DNA from 2 places in the Paenibacillus sp. HJGM_3 genome. Region 2 is predicted to be linked to the other one. Evidence: a T-box and tRNA genes for the amino acid it is inferred to sense, from the RefSeq annotation. Region 2 holds a T-box; the other holds one or more tRNA genes.
The links. The T-box of region 2 lies ahead of leuS (leucine--tRNA ligase). A T-box ahead of a tRNA ligase gene usually reads a tRNA of that ligase, here a tRNA-Leu.
Positions count from the first base shown of each region.

Region 1: it has a tRNA-Leu gene. The T-box ahead of leuS (leucine--tRNA ligase) is inferred to sense a tRNA for this amino acid. The anticodon was not compared.

Region 1 is NZ_JBJGED010000029.1:40,331-47,863, reverse strand. Features, by position in the region: gene ACI5FR_RS26335 (DedA family protein) at 1-25, shown strand, start outside; gene ACI5FR_RS26330 (hypothetical protein) at 135-887, opposite strand; gene ACI5FR_RS26325 (xanthine phosphoribosyltransferase) at 1,222-1,791, shown strand; gene ACI5FR_RS26320 (hypothetical protein) at 1,906-2,232, shown strand; gene ACI5FR_RS26315 (hypothetical protein) at 2,320-2,532, shown strand; gene ACI5FR_RS26310 (adenosylcobinamide amidohydrolase) at 2,529-3,281, shown strand; tRNA gene ACI5FR_RS26305 (tRNA-Leu) at 3,353-3,436, shown strand; gene ACI5FR_RS26300 (winged helix-turn-helix domain-containing protein) at 4,093-6,282, shown strand; gene ACI5FR_RS26295 (hypothetical protein) at 6,487-6,774, shown strand; gene ACI5FR_RS26290 (hypothetical protein) at 6,771-7,472, shown strand; gene ACI5FR_RS26285 (DUF2306 domain-containing protein) at 7,474-7,533, shown strand, end outside.
Region 2 is NZ_JBJGED010000018.1:136,492-144,024, forward strand. Features, by position in the region: gene ACI5FR_RS20005 (class I SAM-dependent DNA methyltransferase) at 1-444, shown strand, start outside; gene ACI5FR_RS20010 (HD domain-containing protein) at 467-1,159, shown strand; gene ACI5FR_RS20015 (dioxygenase family protein) at 1,561-2,334, shown strand; T-box leader at 2,394-2,638, shown strand; gene leuS (leucine--tRNA ligase) at 2,696-5,161, shown strand; gene comER (late competence protein ComER) at 5,323-6,156, opposite strand; gene ACI5FR_RS20030 (ComEA family DNA-binding protein) at 6,297-6,812, shown strand; gene ACI5FR_RS20035 (homocysteine synthase) at 6,906-7,533, shown strand, end outside.

The DNA of each region.
Region 1 (7,533 bases), on a different contig from region 2:
TCCTATGCGAAAAAACGGCGTATAAGAAAGCTTCTGATCGAAGCCGTGTTATTAGAAATCTAAAAATCCCTTGCATACCTTCGATGGGAAGGCAGCAAGGGATTTAGTTTGTTTGACGGTTATGGGAACTCGAATTAAGCTTTCTGGTCGGCATACAGCTTGATGGACAGCACATTCTGCGAGACGGGATCGACGTCCAGCTTCAGGATCGTCCCGGCGCTCTTGTAGGAGAGCGCGTACTTCGTGCTCGCGTCCGGCTTGCCGAGGGCGTCCACCGCTTCTTTCGCAGACTGGCCGAGCTTGAAGCCGTTCAGCCCCGGATTGACCTCGCCGCTCGTAATCTCCACGAACTGCACGAGCTTCGCCTTGCTGAAGCCGACGATGAATCCGCGGTACTCGTACGCCACGATCGGATCCGTCTCATCTTCCATCGTGTACTCGTTCTCCGGCTTGCCCAGCCTGAGCGTGACGGAGGCCGTCGTGTCCGCAAGCGTAATGCCCATCAGCGACGGCTTCTTCACCGTGTACCCTTCTACAGGCGGAGGAGTCGCCTTATCCTCCGGCGTCGTCGAGTCCGAGGAGGCCGTAACGTTCTTCCCGGCCGCCTGACTGTTGTCCGCTTGGCTGCCTCCGCCGCTGGAAGCGGTCTGAATGTCGCCGTGCGCCTCGTCCGTCCCGCCGGTCCCTCCCGGCTTCGCCGGACCTTGATCGGATGGCTGCGCGATCGCGGGGGGCGTGGCCGTTACGCCGAGCTTCACCCCCGGCTCCTGCGTAGGGACCGGACTGGCCTCTCCCGGCTTCGACGTGCCGCTGCAGCCGCTGGCGACAGCCGACAGGGTGACGAGCGCGATTGCGAGTACCCCATGCACAACAGGTTTGTTTCTCATAGCGTTTCTCCTTCTCCGGTTCAAGCTTCTCTTTGTCTATTGGATAGATGTTGTGCAAACAATCCCATCATACCGTTCCCGGGCCTATCCAGACAAAGCCCAATTGCCCCCAAATCCGCTTGTTTCGGCGTCCCAACCGCCATCTCTTGCCTGAAGGTTCTTCCAATCGCTGCCAATACCATTGTTTTCTTGCTTCTACTTACTAAGACGAATCGACCTGGGAAATAGTTGCATCCTTTCGGGATTTTTTTACGTTTCCAGGTATGGCTCCCCTTGAATGTTCTTCGGCGAATGTGGTACCTTAACGGAAAGGAAACGCCTTAGGAGGAATCTCATGGAAGAACTGAAGCGACGCATCCAACAAGAAGCCAATATCGTAAGCCAACAAGTGTTGAACTTGGATAAAATATTAAATCATCAGGTAGATCCGCCCTTCATCATGGAAATGGGCAAGCAATTCGCCAAGCGGTACCGGGAAGACTCGATTACCAAGGTGCTAACGATTGAGTCGTCCGGCATCACCGTGGGCTTTGCCACCGCTCTGGAGCTCGGGGTCCCGCTCGTATTTGCCCGCCGGAAGAAGACGTTGACGACCGAAACCGAGGTGTATGCGGAGCGCGTCCCGTCGTTCACCAAAGGCATCGTGACTGATATTCTTGTCTCGAAGAGCGTGCTCGGTCCCGAGGATCGCGTGCTGCTCATCGACGACATCATCGCCAATGGAGACGCCGCCCGCGGCCTGATTCGCGTCATCGAGCGTTCGGGCGCGACGCTGGTCGGGCTCGGCATCGTGATCGAGAAGAGCTTCCAGGCCGGCGCCCGGACGATCCGCGAGAGCGGCATTCGGCTCGAATCGCTTGTGCAGATTCAATCTTTGGAGCAAGGCGAAGTCCGGTTTTTATAAGGGTGGATAGGCCGCCGGTTGCAGTTGGACTACTTTCTGAGATGAATTGGAATCTTTCCTCCGTGTGCATTTTCATTTATAATGAAAGGGAGCTATAGAGAGGAGGCGATCGGAATGGGGAATGTACAGCTATCCGCCGATTACATGATGACCAAGTTATCGGAAGCGAAGGTTCATTTTGAACGGGCTCTCGACTGCAAGCACACCGAGTTTGACGATTTGTATCCTTACATGATCGAGCATCCTCAGTTTTTCTGGTATAAGCGATATGTGGCGTGGTCGGAGCTGCTCACCATCGTGAAGCTGCTCAGCGAGCTTTCTATGGAGTGGAAGTCGATCTTTACCGACCAGCAGGTTGAATATATAGAGCGCCGGGTCATGTCGAGCAAGGTGCTGGACGATTGGTTCGAGAAGAACGATACGAAGGAACATGTTGGATAAGTGGCCGCATAGAGCGGGCAGGGAGAGGCGGCGTAGGCTCCTCTATCCTGTCCGTTTTTATATCCAGCTTGAAAGGAGTGAACAGCCATGATATCGGACGAGCAGCTCAATATGTATCGGGTGAATGGGACGAAAATTCGCGTCGTACGGGATTCGGAGCCGGAAAATGACGTGCGCGGGTTCATCGTGGCTTGGGATGACGATACGGTCATGGTGCGTAGGCCGAACCGTCGGGTCGTGAAGCTGTCGCGCGAGTATAAATATCAGCCGGCCAACCAAGGGCGGGACGAGGCGGAATGACCAGTATTGGGAACCCGGGGCCACGACACGAGGAACGGTTGCAGCTTCTAAGCGCGATCTCAGGCATCCGGCATGGCCTGCTTCATGATGACGGCGAACCGGTGCTCTGCATCGCCTCGGACACGGCGCTCCGGACGCTTAACTCCTCCATCTGGGGAGGCGGGTTTCAGACGAGTTATTTTATTATAAACCGGCAGGTGCCCAAATCATACATGAGCGACGATCCGGCTCGCGAGATGGGGGACTTCTTGTCGCGGACGGGCTATCCGGCGGAGCACTGCGCCGGCATGCTGACCGCCGCCTGGGTCGAACATGCAGGCCACGAAACGATGGCGCTGGATGACCTGACGGTCAGCGCCTGGGTCACCGTAGGCCTCAGCAACGCCGCCAGGGCCGGCGACATTGTGGACGTAGATCGACTGTACCCGGGGACGATCAACAGCATCGTTCTCGTCGACGGTTGGATGACGGACGCGGCTATGGTCAATGCCGTCATCACCGCCACGGAGGCGAAGACCGCCCTGCTGCAAGAGCTGCGCATCCCGGCGGGGCCGGACGGCCGACTCGCGACCGGCACGACGACGGACGCCATCGTCGTCGCGGCCACCCAGCGTGGCGCCTCCCGCTATGCGTATGCCGGCACCGCCACCCGGCTCGGCTATTTGATCGGCCGGACCGTGTACGAAGCAGGCCGCCAAGCCGCCTTGGAGTACCTTGATTATGTGCGGGTCAGGGAGGCCCACAAATAATTTTGAAATAAGTGTTGACTTCGTTAGACGAGCTGTGCTATATTATTTCTTGTCGCCGCAACAAACGACACGCGGTCGTGGCGGAATTGGCAGACGCGCTAGATTCAGGTTCTAGTGGGGTAACAGCCGTGGAGGTTCGAGTCCTCTCGACCGCATCAGAGCAGTATTTAAAAGGGTTTTGGGAAGCCTTAGGTTTTAAATGGGCTTACTGAAACCCTTTTTGCTTACTTAAGTTCCTTTCTTCCGGTACGAAATAACCGATGAGGATCAATCGATGAATATTTCCATTTTGGCCACCAAACTGTATATCCCCGTGCCACGGACGAGAGTTGTCCAAAGGCCGCGCCTGATCGAGCGGCTGAACGAGGGTCTCGACCGCAAGCTGACCCTCATCTCCGCCTCAGCCGGTTTTGGCAAAACAACGCTGGTCAGCGAATGGGTCGCCGGTTGTGATCGACCTGTCGCATGGTTGTCGCTGGACGAAGGAGATATCGACTCTACGCGCTTCCTGACTCACCTTGTCGCTGCTCTGCAGACGATTGAGGACCATTTTGGAGGAGGCGCGGTTAGTGCGCTCAACTCCCCGCAGCCGCCGTCAACCGAATTGATACTAACCATCTTGCTCAATGAAATCTCAGCTCTCCCGTACAAATTTGTCCTCGTTCTGGACGACTACCATGTTATTGATGCCAAATGGATCGACGATGTTTTAAACTTCCTGCTCGAGCATCTCCCTCCACAGATGCACCTGGTCATCGCCACACGTGAAAATCCGCAGCTTCCCTTAAGCCGGTTACGTGCTCAAGGCCTCTTGACCGAGTTGCGAGACACCGACCTGCGCTTTACGCTCGGCGAAGTGGCCGCATTCCTTAATCAGGTTATGGGATTGGGTCTTACGGCAGACGAAATGACTGCCCTGGAGACGCGTACCGAAGGCTGGATTGCGGGACTTCAACTGGCGGCGCTCTCGATGCAGGGGCGCAAAGATATTCCTGCCTTCATTCGGGAATTCGCCGGAGACAATCGGTACATTATGGACTATCTGGTCGAAGAGGTTCTGCAGCGTCAGCCCGACCCGATCCGAAGCTTCTTGCTTCAGACCTCCATTCTCGACCGGCTGCATGGCCCGTTATGCGATGCCGTCACCGGCCGTGAGGATGGCGTCGCGCTGCTTCAGTCCCTGGAGCTAGGCAACTTTTTTGTCGTTCCACTGGATGACAGGCGCAGGTGGTATCGCTATCATCATCTTTTTGCCGAAGTTCTCTCTGCGTATTTAAGGTCGGATCAGCCCGATCAAGTAGCTGCGCTTCATCGGCGCGCAAGCCTATGGTACGAGCAGCATGGCTCGGCGGACGACGCGATCCGCCATGCGCTGGCCGCCGAGGATTTCGCACGCGCGGCGGACCTGGTTGAGCTGGCTATACCAGCCTTGCGCAGGAGCAGACAGGAGGCTGCAATGCTGGGGTGGCTGAAATCGCTCCCCGATGAGCTGGTCCGATGCAGGCCTGTGCTAAGCGTTTGGTATGCCGGGGCGTTATTGGCCGGCGGCAAATTAGACGCCGTTGAGAACCGACTGCGAGACGCCGAACAGTGGCTGGAGACAGCGGCGGACATGCGTGAGCGGGAGCAAGCCCTGCCGGCCGAGATGGTCGTCGTGGACGAAGAGGAGTTTCGCCGTCTCCCGGGTTTGATCGCCGTGTACCGTTCCGGACTAGCCTTGGTATTGGGTGATGTGCCAGCCGCTACGAAATACGCCCGACAGGTGCTCGACCTCGTGCCTGAGGACGACCATCTCCCGCGCGGAGCGGCAACTGCACTACTGGGACTCGCCTTATGGAGGAGCGGGGATCTCGAGGAAGCACGCCGGATGTTTGCAGCCGGCATGATTAACGTGCAGCTGGCGGGGGCGATCTCCGACGCGATCAATGGTGCTATCGCTCTGGCTGAAATACGGATTGCGCAAGGCCGACTCCACGAGGCGATGCGTACGTATGAGCGGGGCTTGCAGCTTGCGGCGGATCATGGCGAACCTGATCTGCGGGGAACGGCGGACATTTACGTAGGTATGAGCGAGCTCTGTCGGGAGCATGACGATCTGCATGCCGCCACGCAGTATTTGTTGAGAAGCAAGGAGCAGGGCGAGCACACCGGCTTCCCGCAATACCCGTATCGCTGGCGCGTCGCCATGGCTCGAGTACGGGAGGCCCAAGGAGATTTGAACGGTGCGTTCGACCTTCTCCATGAGGCAGAGAACCTGTATATGAGCGACTTTTTCCTCGATGTACGTCCTGCATCGGCGTTGAAGACACGGGTGTGGGTCGCGCAGGGAAGGTTGGGTGAAGCCCTCGACTGGGCACGGGAGAAGGGTCTGTCCGCGGCGGACGACCTTTGTTACGAGCGCGAATTCGAGCACATCACCCTGGCCAGGGTGCTCTTGGCCCGGTATAAGAGCGACCGTACAGACCGCTTCATGCTCGAGGTAATGGGACTTCTGAAGCGTCTCCTTCAAGCTGCTGAAGAAGGCGAGCGGACGGGATGCGCGATCGAAATCCTCGTCTTACAGGCACTTGCTTATCATATGCAAGGCGACATCCCTGCTGCGCTTGTGCCCCTGGAACGAGCATTAATACTGGCCGAGCCGGAGGGCTACATCCGCATCTTCGTGGACGAAGGCCGACCCATGGCTGCCCTGTTGGAAGCGGCCGTGAAACAAGGGATCGCCCCGAACTATGTCCGCGGCCTATTGGAATCGCTTGGAAATGTTGAGGTAAGAGCGACTGGAAAGCAGGTTGTGAGCAAGCCGCTGATGGAACCGTTAAGCGAACGTGAACGTGATGTGCTTCGTCTGCTCGGAACCGACTTGAACGGCCCGGAAATTGCCCGCGAACTTAGGGTGTCCCTTAACACCTTGCGGACCCATACCAAGAACATTTACGACAAGCTTGAGGTCAACAACCGACGGACAGCCGTCCGCCGCGCTGTGGAACTCGATTTGTTATAGCAAGCCTTGATAGATCAACCCCGCCCTGGCAGAAGTGCGGGGCGTTTTTATTTTCACCAAGCCCCTTGTCGAAAAAATCATCACGTCAATCACCACTTGTGGTGATGCCGTCTCACCACATGAGCATGTATCTTTTGATTATGTAAGGAACGCATGAAACGACGTGGAGATGCATCCACACGAGGAAAATGAAGGAGGTAAAGAATGAGCGAGACACACGGATCAACGGAAGACCACAACGGACCTGCACTGTACGAAGTACGACTTAAGGGTCACCTTGATGCCCGGTGGACCTACTGGTTTGAGGGGCTAAGCCTTACCCATGAAAGCGACGGAACAACCATCCTTATTGTCCGGGTAGACGATCAGCCCGCATTGCACGGCTTGCTCAGGAAAGTGCGCGATCTCGGCCTCCCATTGGTGTCGGTCATTCAAGTTGATCCCGAATCGGCGAACAGACAGGACATGAAAACAAAGGAGACAAACCCATGAACACGTATCAAGAAACCGCAATTATTAAAGGGAACGAGCACGTGCAAACCAACCGGCGAGCCGCGATAACAGCCTCGAATCTCATCCGTTTCGCGGGGTTAGCGGCTATGCTGGCAGGGATCCTCTTTATCGTCGTGCAGACGATCCATCCTGCCGACATTCTTTCGTCAGTCCACACCGGTCGATGGGCAATCGTCCACTACTTGGGCGTCGCTATGTGCTTTCTAGGCCTACTCGGCATAATGGGGATCTATGCCAGGCAAGTGGAGAAGGCCGGTTGGCTCGGTTTGGCCGGCTATCTCTTGATTAGCCTCTTCTATACGCTCACATTGGCCTTTCAATTCATCGAAGCCTTTGTCTCTCCACCGCTCTCCGCCGAATCGCCAATCTTTGTCGAGGGCATGCTGGGGATCCCAAGCGGCAATGTCGGCGATATAAATGTCGGACACCTCGAGACGATCTATTCGGTGACAGGGGCCATGTATTTACTCGGCGGGCTGCTGTTCGGCATCGCTACGTTCCGCGCAGGCATTTTGTCGCGCTGGGCTGCCGCCCTGCTTGCCATAGGGACCCTTCTGCCACTCCCACTGTCTTCCCTGATTCATCACCCGTACGATCGGATACTGGCGGTGCCGGTAGGGTTAGGTCTGGCTTGGTTGGGATACTCGGTCTGGTCCGAACGGCGTGATAAAGCCTGATATGAATACAAAAGAACGCTCGGCCATGCTGCTTGTCGCCGCATTGCTCTTACTGAGCGTC
Region 2 (7,533 bases):
GTCGATTCGGTCATTTCGTTCTGCGACTGCCTGAATTACCTGACCGAGGAAGAGCAGCTTCTGCAGGCGTTCCGACAGACGTACGAAGGACTCGTCGAGGGCGGGACGTTCCTGTTCGACATGCATACGGAGGCACAACTGAAAGCGTATGCAGAGATGCAGCCGTTCTGGCTGAAGGACGAGCTCGTCTCCTACATCTGGACTTGCGAGCTGGACGAGGCACGGTGCGAGATCGAGCACGACCTCACGATTTTCCTTAAGGACGAAGGGGCTCCCGTCTACCGGCGCATCGACGAGGTGCATGTGCAGCGGGCGTACAAGCTCGACTGGCTCGAGCAGGCGCTGCACCGCAGCGGGTTCTCGAGGGTGATGCGGTTCGCCGATTTCAAGCTTCAGCCTTCGGATGAACGGACGGAGCGGGCCTTTTTCGTGGCGATCAAGTAACGATGGCAGGGGGCCAGGTTGCATGACTGACGAATCGAGAAGCGGAGTGCTGGAGTCGGCGCGGGATCGGCAGCAAGCCGAAGTGCTGCAGGCGGCGGAGGGGTTCGCCCGCGGCGTGCACGCGGCGGACCGGAGCGGCCACGACTGGCCGCACATCGAGCGCGTGGCCGAACTGGCGGAGCGGCTCGCCGAGGCGGAAGGCGCGGACCGGTTCATCTGCCGGCTCGCCGCGCTGCTGCACGATGTGAGCGACCCGAAGCTGAACGCATCGAAGGAAGCCGGCGAGCGGCTCCTGCAGGACTGGCTGCACGGCCAGCCGATCTCGGCGGAAGCCCGGGACCACGTGCTGGACATCATCGCCACGATGTCCTACAATGGCGGCCACAACCCGCCGATGCGGACGCTGGAAGGCCAAGTCGTGCAGGATGCAGACCGGGTCGACGCGCTGGGCGCGGTCGGAATCGCGCGCACGTTCGTGTACGCCGGCGCGAAGGGGCATTCGATGCATGATCCGGCCTTGTGCTCCCGGGAAGCTATGAGTGTGGAGGAGTACCGGAGCGAGCGCAACCAGACGGCGGTGAACCACTTTTATGAGAAGCTGCTGCGGCTGAAGGACCGGATGAACACGGCAACCGGGCGACAGCTGGCCGAGGAGCGGCACGCGTTTATGGAACGGTTCCTGGAGCAGTTTTACAGGGAATGGGAAGGGCGATAACCCCCGAAAACGCACTGATATATCGAGACCCTGATTCCGGTATCCCGGAGGCAGGGTTTTTTCTCTGTTGTAGGTATACAGGGAGTTACGCGTGAAATAGCGGAAAAAGGATCATCTAATTCATTTTTCGAGCCTTCATCAAGCAAAATAAAGGAAAAATGATCATCTATTGGCTCCGCTGAGTTCATTTTCACATTGAATCGAAGGAATAGATGCAATATTTTCCTCTATTTCATATGAAAAACCGATTAGTATTGGATTAGAAGAAATTTTTTCATCTAAGGATCGTGGTCGGTGTGTACTGAAAAGCTTCAATAGGATGGTCATTGACTTGACTTAACTATAAAATAGTAATAAACTTATTAAATAGTAGTTAATTACGAATTAAGGAGCGATTCATGATGATACCCGCCATGTTCCTGGCACACGGTTCGCCGATGACCGCCATCGAGAATACCCCCTTTACCCGTTTCCTCGAGGAGCTGGGCCGGAAGGTGAAGCCGAAGGCGATCGTCCTCTTCACCGCGCATTGGGAAAGCGAAGTGCTGACCATCTCGTCACACGACGAAGTGTACGATACGATTTACGATTTCGGCGGCTTCCCGCCGGAGCTGTATGCGATCAAGTATCGCGCACGCGGCTCTTCGATCGTCGCCTCCGAGTTGGCGCGGCGGTTCGGCGCGGCGGGCATCCAGGTGCGCCTCGACGCGACCCGCGGCTTGGACCACGGCGCCTGGACGATGCTGCACCGGATGTACCCGCAGGCGGATATTCCGGTCGTGCAGGTGTCGGTGAATCCGTTCCTGCCGATGCGCGAGCAATATCGGATCGGCGAGGCGCTGCGCGGGCTGGATGAGCAGGATATTCTCGTCATCGGCAGCGGAGTGACCGTGCACAATTTGCGCCGCGTCAATTTCGACGACCGGTTCGGCGAACCGGAGAGCTGGGCGTACGAGTTCGATGAGTGGCTCATCGAGCACATCCGTACCGGAGACTTCGACAGCTTGTTCCGGGTAATGGAGCTGGCCCCCCATGCACGGCTGGCCGTACCGCGACCGGAGCACTTCGTCCCGTTATTCATCGCCATGGGCAGCGGGAATCCCGACCGGAAGCCGGAGATTTTGCACCGTTCGTATGAGTTCGGCACACTCAGTTACTTGAGTCTGCAGTTTTGATGGATGCTTGACAATGATTCCCTTGGTTTGCTATAATACCAAGAAGATTTTCACACTTGGATAAGGCTGTGAAGAGGAGCAGTAAGGAGTCGCAATTCCTTAAGAGAGTCGGCGGTTGGTGCGAGCCGATGGTTGCGTTCGTGAACTCGCCTCGGAGCCAGATGGTGAATCCCCGAGCCTTCGCCGGCTGCTGGATGAACCGGATCGTGTCCCCGCGTTAAGGGGGTTAAGTGGGCTTTAGGGCAAAGAATGCCTCGAGCCAACTAGGGTGGTACCACGGGAACTCGAACCTCTCGTCCCTAGCGTGATGCTAGCGACGCGGGGTTTTTTTAATGAATTCGAATAAGGAGTCGAAGACGTCATGACACAGCTGGATCGCGATCAAACCAATGAAAGAGAACAGGGGTACAATCCCCAGCGCATCGAACCCAAGTGGCAGCAATATTGGGATGCCAGCAAGACGTTCAAGGTAGAGGAGAACTCGTCCAAGCCGAAGTTTTATGCGCTGGATATGTTCCCTTATCCGTCCGGAGCCGGACTTCATGTAGGCCATCCGGAAGGGTACACCGCTACCGACATCGTCTCCCGCTACAAGCGGATGCGCGGCTTCAATGTCCTGCACCCGATGGGCTGGGACGCGTTCGGGCTGCCGGCGGAGCAGCACGCGCTCGATACGGGCAAGCATCCCCGCGACATTACGTTCAAGAATATCGATAATTTCCGGAGACAGATCAAATCGCTCGGATTCTCCTACGACTGGGACCGCGAGCTGAGCACGACCGATCCGGATTACTACAAATGGACGCAATGGATTTTTATCCAGCTGTACAACAAAGGGCTCGCCTACGTCGCGGAAGTGCCTGTGAACTGGTGCCCTGCGCTAGGCACGGTGCTGGCGAACGAGGAAGTGATCGACGGCTTGAGCGAGCGCGGCGGCCATCCCGTCATCCGCAAGCCGATGCGCCAGTGGGTGCTGAAGATTACCGAATACGCCGAGCGTCTCCTGGAAGACTTGGAGGAGCTGGACTGGTCCGAGAGCATCAAGGATATGCAGCGCAACTGGATCGGGAAGTCGAAGGGCGCCGAAGTGCACTTCGCGATCGCCGGCCACGAAGGCCGCGAGCTGACCGTCTTCACGACCCGCCCGGACACGCTGTTCGGTGCGACCTACTGCGTGCTGGCACCGGAGCACGAGATGGTGCAGGCGATTACGACCGGGGAGCAAGCGGCAGCCGTTAAGGAATACCAGGAGAAGGCCGCCCGCAAAAGCGATTTGGAGCGTACCGACCTGGCCAAGGAGAAGACGGGGGTCTTCACCGGCGCCTATGCGATCAATCCGGTGAATGGCGCTCAAGTGCCGATCTGGATCGCGGACTACGTGCTGGCCGGCTACGGGACCGGCGCGATCATGGCCGTACCGGGCCACGACCAGCGCGACTGGGAGTTCGCGAAGCAGTTCGAGCTGCCGATCGTGGAGGTCGTGAGCGGCGGCGACGTGACGAAGGAAGCGTTCGCGGGCGACGGTGTACATGTGAACTCGGGGCTGCTGGACGGCTTGAACAATGAAGCTGCGATCGCCCGAATGATCGAGTGGCTGGAAGCGAACGGCAAGGGGCAAGGCAAGGTCACGTACCGCCTGAGAGACTGGCTGTTCAGCCGCCAGCGCTATTGGGGCGAGCCGATCCCGATTCTCCATCTGGAGGACGGCACGATGAAGCCTGTGCCGGAATATCAACTGCCGCTCCTGCTGCCGGAGGTCGACGAGATTCGTCCGTCCGGTACGGGCGAGTCTCCGCTCGCCAACGTGACGGAGTGGGTCAACACCGTCGATCCGGAGACGGGCAAGCCGGCGCGCCGCGAGACGAACACGATGCCGCAATGGGCGGGCAGCTGCTGGTACTACTTGCGGTTCATCGACCCGCACAACAGTGAGGCTCTGTGCTCGCCGGAGCTGCAGAAGGAATGGCTGCCGGTCGACCTGTACATCGGCGGCGCCGAGCATGCGGTTCTGCACTTGCTGTACGCGCGCTTCTGGCACAAGGTGCTGTACGATATCGGCGTGGTGAATACGAAGGAGCCGTTCTACAAGCTGGTGAACCAGGGGATGATCCTGGGCGAGAACATGGAGAAGATGAGCAAATCCCGCGGCAACGTCGTCAATCCGGACGACATCGTGAACGAATTCGGCGCCGATACGCTGCGCGTCTATGAGATGTTCATGGGGCCGCTGGAAGCGACGAAGCCTTGGAACACGAACGGGGTGGAAGGCTCGTTCCGGTTCTTGAGCCGTATCTGGCGCCTGATCGTAAACGAAGACGGCGGATTGAGCGCCAAGATCGGGGCCGACGACGCCGGGACGTCCGAAGCGTTCATGCGGACATGGCACCGTTCGATCAAGAAAATCACCGAGGATCTGGAGGCGCTGCGCTTCAACACGGCGATCAGCCAGCTGATGATCTTCGTGAACGAAGCGTACAAAACCGAGCAGCTCCCGTTGTCGGCCATGAAGCAGTTCACGCAGATGCTGTCGCCGTTCGCGCCGCACTTGGCGGAAGAGCTGTGGGAGCGTCTGGGCGGCCAAGAGTCGATCACATACGCGCCGTGGCCGACGTACGACGAAGCGCTGACGGTGGACAACGAGGTCGAGATTGTCGTACAGGTGAACGGCAAGATCGCCGACCGTGTCAAGATCGCGAACGACACTGACGAAGCGGCGATGCAGGACATCGCGCTCGGGTTGGAGAAAGTGCAGGAGATGATCGCCGGCCGGTCCGTCCGAAAAGTGATTGCGGTGAAGGGCAAGCTCGTAAACCTGGTCGTGGGTTAAGGTTCACTTTGCGGGAATTGTTTTTTGGGGGCCCCCGCAAAGTAATCGGAATATGCTACAGAGCTTAACTTCACTTTGTGGGGAAAGAGAAAAGCTTACCTGTCTTAAGACGAAGAGACACGCGTCCTCGTCCGGGCAGGTAAGCTTTGTTTTTTCATCGGTTACTCGACGATTTTGCCGTAAAACAAATTCTCGACCTTCTCGATATCCTCGTGGTACTTCGCGTGGGTAATGCCGATCAGCCGATTGAACATCCCGTCGAGCTCCTTCTCCATCAGCTTGATCGCCGAGGCGGTGATGCCGCCGGGGACGGATACGCGCTCGCGCAGCGAGGCGGGCGTGAAGCCGCCTGCAGTCAGCAGTTTGCCGGTGCCGAGCAGCATCTCGGCCGACAGGCGCGTCGCTTCCTCGCGGGGGATGCCGGTTTCGACGATCGCGGCGTCGATCAGCTTCTCGAGGAAGAAGGCGAGAAACGCCGGGCCGCAGCTCGACAAGTCCGAGCAAATCCGCGTATGGTCTTCTTCCACTTCCAGCGGCGTGCTGATAGCACTGAACAACCCCTCCAGCCTTAGCTTGTCGGCCGCGGTTACATGCTTCCCGTACATGATAAGGGAAGCCCCGCTCCGCATATAGTTCGTAATGCTGGGGATCATTTTCACCACTTTGCAGTTCAGCAAATCTTCCAAATGCTTAATGAGCACCGGGCTCGTGATTGAAACGACGATTTGGCCGGGGGAGAGCGCTCCCTTGAGCTCGTCGAGCACTTTTTTATATTCAACCGGCTTCACGCACAGGAACAGCAATTCGCACGTCGCGGCCACTTCCATATTGGACCTAGCCGCCGTTAACCCGGGGTACCGCTCGGACAGAAGCTTCACTTTCCCGAAGGTCCGGTTGCTGGCTACGATTTCTTCTGCCTGTAGAGCTCCCGAGTGAATCCAGGACTCGATTAGCATGCTCCCCATACTGCCCGTCCCAATAAATCCAACCTTCATGAAGAATCCCTCCTAGACGTTTCCACGGCCAAGACACGAACCAAGCCTTTCTAACATGTATATGCGAGATTGTCGAATCTTATGCTACCCAAATGTAAAATAGGAAAATCTCCTAGACAAACTGAGAGAGGAGGAGCCTCATGCGACATACAAGGAATAGGCAGGCGTTATGGTGCGGTGCCGTCGCGGCCCTCGTGCTGATCGTCCTCGTGCTGGGGATGATGCGGCCGTGGAAGCGACCGGTGTCCAGCCGGGGGCTGCAAGACCGGAACGCCGACATGGCCGCTCTGATCGCCACTGACGGGCCTGCGGTCAAGCCAACTCCATCGCCGCTGTCATCCCCTTCCCCATCCCGAACCGCTGCACCGTCTCCAACCGCAGCCCCGCGCTCAACCGCCGTACCACCGGCATCGCCGGCAGCTACAGTGTCAGCTGCACCATCGCCGGGAGGGCCCGTATCCGGCAAGCTCAATCTCAATCAAGCGACGCTGGCGGAGCTGGACCGTCTGCCCGGCATCGGGCCGGCCAAGGCTCAGGCGATCCTAGATTATCGGGCCAAGGCGGGAGCTTTCCGCAAGCCGGAAGAGCTCATGAACGTGAAGGGAATCGGCGCCAAGCTCTACGAATCTATCAAAGACCGTATCGTAGCGGAATAAATGGCACCAGTCTTTTATTTTACGGCGGGATATGAGAAAATAAGGAAGTGTTGATAGATAGATAGAATTAGAGATTAGGGAGGCTATGCATTCATGGCAGAAGAACGCAAATTATCGCTGGACACGTTAGCCGTTCACGCAGGACAAGAGATCGATCCGACTACGATGTCCCGCGCCGTACCGATTTACCAGACCACATCCTACGGGTTCCGGGATGCCGAGCATGCGGCGAATTTGTTCGCGTTGAAGGAATTCGGCAACATCTACACGCGTCTGATGAACCCGACGTCCGACGTGTTCGAGAAGCGGATCGCCGCCCTCGAGGGCGGGGTCGGAGCGCTGTCGACCTCTTCGGGTCAATCCGCGATTACATACGCCCTCCTGAATATCGCCTCCGCGGGCGACGAGATCGTCTCGGCGTCCAGCTTGTACGGCGGCACATACAATTTGTTCGCGAATACGCTGCCGAAGCTCGGCATTCAAGTCCGTTTCGTCGACCCAAGCGACCCGGAGAACTTCCGCAAGGCGATTACTCCAAAGACGAAGGCTTTGTACGCCGAGTCCCTCGGCAATCCTAAGGGCGACGTGCTGGACGTGGAAGCGGTCGCTGCGATCGCGCATGAGAACGGCATTCCGCTCATCGTCGACAATACGCTGCCGAGCCCGTACTTGATGCGACCGATCGAGCACGGCGCGGATATCGTCGTCCATTCGGCGACGA